Regions from separate parts of the Paenibacillus sp. 3LSP genome, predicted to be linked through region 2. Evidence: riboswitches for the same ligand, from Rfam matches in the RefSeq annotation. Region 2 holds a riboswitch; the other holds the start of a gene.

Region 1 (3,566 bases), on a different contig from region 2:
CGCAGCTTCCGGAAATTTGGGTTGAACCGGGTCGGAGCATCGTTGGTGATGCCGGCACAACGCTGTATACGGTAGGTACAAGCAAGGATATCCCTGGCGTGCGTAAATATGTGGCCGTTGATGGTGGGATGACGGACAACCCACGTCCGGCGCTGTACGGTTCGAAATATGAGGCAATGTTAGCCAACCGCGCCAACGATGCCAATGAGGAGACCGTGTCGATCGCCGGTAAATGCTGCGAAAGCGGCGATATGCTGATTTGGGACGTAGAGCTGCCGAAGGTGAACAGCGGCGATCTGCTCGCCGTATCTTGCACCGGTGCGTACAACTACGCGATGGCCAGCAACTACAACCGGATTCGCCGTCCGGCCGTCGTATTCGTGCAAGACGGACGCAGCGATCTCGTCGTGAAGCGCGAGTCGTTGCAGGATCTGCTCGCTTGTGACGTGATTCCAGAACGGATTGCAAAGCAGCCATCGCTGAAATAAGCAGGAACTTATGAAACAGCAAGGCCTGAGAGGGAGCGAATTGTCGTTTCCTATCAGGCCTTGCTTTGCTTGTATGCGGATTTTCTAGTAAACTGTAAGAGGTTTGTCCTAGACGTTGATGAAGAAGGGTGTGTATACGATATGAAAAAAGGTAAAATCGTTTTGGAAAAAGGCGGAGAAGTCGAAATTCAGTTCCTGCCTGAAGAAGCTCCTGGAACGGTCGCAAACTTTGAGAAGCTGGCCAACTCCGGATTTTATAACGGACTTACGTTCCATCGCGTGATCCCAGGGTTTGTTGCACAAGGCGGCTGCCCGATCGGCAACGGCACAGGCGGCCCAGGGTATACGATCAAATGCGAAACGGATACCAATGTGACGAAGCATGAGCGCGGGGTCTTATCGATGGCCCATGCCGGCAAAGACACCGGCGGCAGCCAGTTCTTTATCGTCTATGAACCGCAGCCGCATTTGGACGGCGTGCATACCGTTTTCGGTAAAGTGACATCGGGGATGGAGTACGTGGATCAAATTCGTCCCGGGGATAAAATGAAAGAAGTTACCGTCTGGGACGAAGCTTAATTTAATTCGCAAACTTAAAAGGGCCCTCGCTATGCCAAGTTGGCATGAGCGGGGCCCCTTTTTCGTTGGTTTAGGAATTTCTTTGGTGGGCGGCTTCGTCTTTCACTTCTTCACGGAAGCCCTCGATGGCGCGCAGTCGTTTCTCGTTCTTCTCCTCGATTTGCTGCTTCTCCTGAGGGGAGATTTCATCAGCATGCTCGCTGAGATAATCTTGTCCTTCACGGAAGTTCTTAATCGTGTTTTGGATGTTGCGTTGAATCTTTCTCACATTGTCGGAGCGATTATCCGGTTTTGCCACGTTCATTCCTCCTGAGAAATAGAATTGGTTATCGATATCGTTCTTAAGGTTGGCTCTTTGGGCCAGTTTTTATGCACTCTGCAAGAACCGCGAGGAAGAAGGGGATTGGTGCTGTGACAGGTGTGCTTGATTTTTTACAAAATTAGTGCTAACATTCGTCTTGCAGTCATGCAAAATCTAATAATTAGCAATCCTTCGGGGCAGGGTGAAATTCCCTACCGACGGTGATGGCTCATTGGACGGTCCGTTCGATGAAGCACAAGTCCGTGACCCGCAGTGCTTACGTAAGCATGCGGCTGAGCCGGTGAGATTCCGGGACCGACAGTATAGTCTGGATGGGAGAAGGAAACGCGAGAGCACATACGTTATTTTATTTGCGAAGGTGTTCGTACCTAAAGAGCTTCAAACGATCAAGTTATATTTTTCACATACCTTGGGTGGTGAAGAGTCTTGACGTTGCCAAGCTTTCGTTTTGGTCTATTTGTCGTTTTGTACGATTTTAGGGTCGTGTTTTGGCGACAGTGGGTAGACGAAAGTGCTCTTTTTGATAGGCGTAAAACTACTCTCATGTTCAGCCCTGCCGGATTGCGGCAGGGTTGTTTTTGTATTCTTCGCTTCACGGATTGGCGTAAGGAGGACCGCGGATGAAGGTGATTGACGACGAATATTACATGGCGCTGGCGTTAGATATGGCGGAGCGCGCACAAGGACAAACCGGGACCAATCCAGTCGTTGGTGCCGTTGTCGTGAAGGATGGGGCCTTGGTTGGGCTGGGCACGCACTTGAAGCGGGGGACTCCGCATGCCGAGGTACATGCCTTGAACATGGCCGATTCCCAAGCAGAAGGGAGCACCGTATATGTCACCTTAGAGCCTTGCAGCCATCACGGACTGACCCCGCCTTGTGCCAAGCGATTGATTCAGGAGAAGGTGCGGCGCGTCGTAGTTGCCTGTGAAGATCCGAATCCGCTGGTTGCCGGCAAAGGCATTGAAATGCTGCGTGCTGCCGGAATTGAAGTTGAAGTGGGTGTGTTGCGTGAACGAGCTTTGAAGCTGAATCGCCGCTTTATTAAGTTCATCACGAGAGGCATGCCTTATGTGACGATCAAATCCGCCAGCACGCTGGATGGGAAGCTGGCAAGCCGGACAGGGGACAGCAAGTGGATTTCCAATGAGAAAGCGAGAGAAATCGTCCACTCGATGCGCCATCAACACCAAGCCATAATGGTGGGCGTTTCGACGATCCTGGCGGATGATCCGCAGTTGACTACCCGATTATCCGTTCCGGGGCTGTCGCCCATTCGCATCATTGCGGATTCAACGCTCCGCATTCCTGAGACGGCCCAAGTCCTGCGGGACGGGCAATCTCCCACTTGGATTGTGACGACGGAACAGGCCGATCCGGACAAGGTTGAACGCCTCACTCACCTTGGGGCGGAAGTTCTCCGCTGCGGCAGCGGCCCGCAGGTTGATCTGCGGAATGCGCTTGTTCAAATCGGTCAACGCGGGATATCTTCTATCCTCGTTGAAGGTGGCGGACGACTTAACGGTTCGCTGCTGGAACAACAACTGGTGGATGAGATCGTACTTTTCCTAGCCCCTAAGCTGATTGGAGGCGTGGATGCCCCTGCAAGTTTTAACTTCGCCGGATATGATCTCATGCGGGATGCGGTGACCTTGCGCGACATGGAAGTCGAACAAATCGGGGATAATGTGTGCATCAGAGGAGTACCGGTCTGGGTGCAGGTGAAGGAGGGAGATCACTAATGTTTACAGGACTTGTGGAAGAAATCGGCACTATGAAATCGATCAGCCGCAAAGGGGAAGCGATGATTCTGAACATTGCGGCAAAGGTAGTTACCGAAGGCATTAAGCTGGGTGACAGCATCTCAGTGAACGGCGTTTGCTTGACCGCCACGTCGTTTGATGCTTCCTCCTTCTCGGTTGACGTGATGCCGCAGACGTTCCGCAACACCAATCTGAAGGACTTGAAACCCGGCAGCCGTGTGAATTTGGAGCGGGCCATGGCGGCGAATGGACGCTTCGGTGGACATATCGTACAGGGTCATGTCGACGGCGTCGGCACGATTGTTGGTACGAGTCAGGATCAGAATGCGGTTGTGTTTGAAATTCGACCAAGCAAGCCTTCCTTATTCAAATACATTATTCCTAAAGGCTCCATCGCCGTGGATGGCATCAGCT
Region 2 (3,566 bases):
TTGGTGCTGATGACACCGGCTTATGCCAGCCCGCTGGGACTTACACCGAAGAAGGATGCTTTGCTGACGGAAACCATCGAATCGGCATTTGCCATCACTTTGGTGGCTCGTGAGGATAACCGCGATTCCGAGCCGATTCAGAAGCTGGCAAAGGCGATTTCTAGTCCAGAGGTCAAGCAGTTCCTCGAGGACAACTACGACGAGATTGCGCTTCCGGCGTTTTAATTTAGTGCCCTGGCACGAATCTTGGTATAGTACCTGCTGATCGGAATAGGTCAAACTTCCCTCCTCATAGGATGATGTTAGCATGATCCATATGGAGGAGGGGAGTCGATGCAGGTTCATATCGTCCAGCCGGGGCAAACGACATATCGTATCGCACAATCCTATGGCATACCTTATGAAGATATCGTTGAAGCTAATGAATTGCCGAATCCGGAGAGGCTCGTGGTTGGACAAACCTTGGTCATCCCGAACGTCGGCAACTATTATTGGGTCCGGCCTGGGGACAGCTTATGGTCGATCGCTCAACGATTTGGATTAAGTTATCATGAGTTGGCCCGCGTGAATGCCATCAGCGTAGATCAACCCCTTTCGATCGGGTTTCGGCTGTACATTCCGCCGCGGCCGCGAAGAAGAGCGGAGTTTAACGCTTATGTAGAGCCGCGCGGCGGAACGGTCTCTGCAGCGCTGGAGGAAAGTGCGCGGGAAACCGCGCGATATCTGACCTACCTGGCTCCGTTCAGCTTCCTAGCGCAACGGGACGGCTCGCTTCGAGAGCCGCCGCTCAATCAGTTTCCGGAAATTGCTCGGGCAAACCGGGTTGTCCTGATGATGGTGATCACGAATCAGGAGAACGACCAGTTTAGCGATGAGCTTGGCCGGATCTTGCTCAATGATATCCCGATTCAAGATCGGTTTCTGGACAACATCGTCACGACCGCAAACCGATACGGATTTCGGGATATTCATTTCGATTTCGAGTTTTTGCGGCCCGAAGACCGCGAGGCATACAACGCCTTCTTGCGTAAAGCCAAAGCGCGATTCGCGGAGCAGGGCTGGCTGATGTCGACTGCTTTAGCGCCAAAGACCAGTGCCGATCAGAAAGGGAAATGGTATGAAGGGCATGATTACCGGGCCCACGGTGAAATCGCCGATTTTGTTGTGATCATGACCTATGAATGGGGCTACAGCGGTGGACCGGCTCAGGCAGTGTCGCCGATTGGTCCTGTCCGCCGGGTACTTGAATATGCGCTGACGGAAATGCCGGGCTCCAAGATCATGATGGGGCAAAACCTATACGGGTATGACTGGACGTTGCCATTTGTGGAGGGAAGCTCCGCAAGGGCGATTAGTCCGCAGCAGGCGATTCAAATTGCCGCGCGGCATGGCGTCGCCATTCAATACAGCGAGCGGGATCAGGCACCTTTTTTCCAATATTGGGATGCGGAAGGTCGGGAGCATGAAGTTTGGTTTGAGGATGCTCGCTCGATTCAAGCGAAGTTTGACCTGATCAAGGAGTTAGGGCTGCGCGGAATGAGTTATTGGAAGCTGGGTTTAAGTTTTCCGCAAAATTGGCTGTTGCTTGAAGACAATTTCGAGGTGGTCAAACGGGGATAACTTTGATTGATTGGGACGCGAGTAAACTTTGTGATTTTTGTAACAGAGTTGCTTGACAGCCTGCGGTATGATAGAAGCAACTTAAGTAATCCAAAATTAAATGAATAGAGATCTTCGGGGTAGGGTGAAATTCCCGACCGGCGGTGAGGTTTCGTCAAGAGGAAACCGCAGCCCGCGACTCGCGGATGGCTTTCATAGCCTGAAGTGACTGACTTGGTGAGAATCCAAGGCCGACGGTATAGTCCGGATGGGAGGAGATCAATGAAGCTTAAAGTTTGAATCAGGGACCTGTCATGGTCGCCTGCCAAGCTTATTTGGTCAGCCCTCGCAAAGCCTTCAGGAAGGTCGATGCGGGGGTTTTCTACGTAGACCCTCTATTCAAGAAGGGGACAGACACCATGGAGAAAGTCAAAGTAAGCAGTGGTATGCAATTCTCAGCCGGAGTGAATGCAGGAGCGCTTGCCGGCGCATCCGGTCCGATTCAACATTCGCCGAGAACGGCTCAAGCCCGCAAATCGCGCAGCGGTTTCTGGCTTGTCGTGTTGGGGGCAGCCTTGTGGGGCGTTGACCCGTTGTTTCGGGTCATCCTGCTGAAGTCGCTCACCTCGGCGCAAATCGTACTGATTGAGCATCTGATTATTGCGCTTTTTGCCATCCCGGTCTTATGGAAAAATCGCTCTGAGCTTAAAGGGCTGGGTTGGCGTCAAGGAGGCGCGCTGCTATTCATTTCGTGGGGCGGTTCGGCGATTGCCACGATTCTGTTTACGTTAGCTTTGTCGAGCGGAGATCTGAACGCCGTCCTGTTGCTGCAAAAAATGCAGCCGCTGTTTGCCATCCTGCTGGCCGGATTGCTGCTTAAGGAGAAACTGCCGCGCTACTTTTTCGGATATTTGCTTATTGCGTTGCTGGGCACGTATCTGCTGACCTTCGGTTTTACGATGCCGATTGGGCATTGGAGCGATTTCGTGCAGATCGGCAGCCTGCTCTCATTAGGGGCAGCCGCCTTGTGGGGCGGATCCACGATAATGGGGCGGTTGATGGTCGGGACGATGAAATATGAGACAGTGACATCGTTGCGGTTTATTTTGGCGTTGCCGCTGTTGCTGGCGATCACTTGGAATGAAGGGGCTGCATGGAGCCTGCCGACCGGCACCTCGCAAATTGCTGCATTTTCCCTCAATATGCTTGGACAAGCGTTGTTGCCAGGCCTGCTAAGCTTGCTCGTCTATTACAAGGGGCTGACCACAACCAAAGCGTCGGTCGCGACTCTGGCGGAGCTAAGCTTCCCAATGGTTGGCGTTCTGATTAACTGGATTGCGTTCCAGCAATTGATTACAGTCGCCCAAGCCTGTGGGTTCGTGCTGATATGGGGCACGTTATTCCTGATCTCCCGCCAGGGAGATACCAACCACTAATTTTGCAAAACGATGAAATAGCGGGGATCTCCTCCTGTTTGACAGGAAGGAAATCCTCGTTTTTTTTTTCAATCTCTGCATCCTCTTTGGCGAAATTTGTTATATGATAAGAAAAAGTATCAAATAAGGATGAAGATTATTTCGTGGGATGGAGACGGTGGAAAGTTTCATGTTGGATCTAAAATTAGATATGGGAACGGAATTCGTATTGCTCGTATTGGGCCATCTTCTGACCATCATTCTCTTTAGTGCATACAAGTTCCGTAATTCCAAACAGTCAGTGATGGACGTGTTTTATGCCGCCAAATGGCTGCAGGCTGTAACCTGGGGTTTGTTTATATTATCGGAAAATACACCGGGCATGGCCGTGCTCACAGCGGCGAATTTGTTTTTACTGCTGGGGGCTGCCTCTGAAATGGTTGCATTTCTGCAAGTGACTGACGGATTTAGCACCAAAGCGAGGAGGTTCTACGTATATTGGACCGCAGCGGGTATGACAGCCTACCTGTTGGTTGTTCTCCTGCATAATAC

Evidence for each region. Region 2 has a riboswitch for FMN ahead of RW092_RS09725 (DMT family transporter). Riboswitches for the same ligand answer to the same signal wherever they lie in the genome.
Region 1: it holds a riboswitch for FMN, as region 2 does, so the genes downstream of both, ribD (bifunctional diaminohydroxyphosphoribosylaminopyrimidine deaminase/5-amino-6-(5-phosphoribosylamino)uracil reductase RibD) here and RW092_RS09725 (DMT family transporter) in region 2, are expected to answer to the same signal.

Annotation. Positions count from the first base shown of each region.
Region 1 covers NZ_JAWDJI010000059.1:30,156-33,721, forward strand. Annotated here, with positions in the region: gene lysA (diaminopimelate decarboxylase) at 1-488, shown strand, start outside; gene RW092_RS04320 (peptidylprolyl isomerase) at 630-1,067, shown strand; gene tlp (small acid-soluble spore protein Tlp) at 1,138-1,365, opposite strand; FMN riboswitch at 1,553-1,716, shown strand; gene ribD (bifunctional diaminohydroxyphosphoribosylaminopyrimidine deaminase/5-amino-6-(5-phosphoribosylamino)uracil reductase RibD) at 2,010-3,131, shown strand; gene ribE (riboflavin synthase) at 3,131-3,566, shown strand, end outside.
Region 2 covers NZ_JAWDJI010000122.1:3,937-7,502, forward strand. Annotated here, with positions in the region: gene RW092_RS09715 (MetQ/NlpA family ABC transporter substrate-binding protein) at 1-225, shown strand, start outside; gene RW092_RS09720 (glycoside hydrolase family 18 protein) at 334-1,620, shown strand; FMN riboswitch at 1,727-1,883, shown strand; gene RW092_RS09725 (DMT family transporter) at 2,019-3,035, shown strand; gene RW092_RS09730 (GGDEF domain-containing protein) at 3,205-3,566, shown strand, end outside.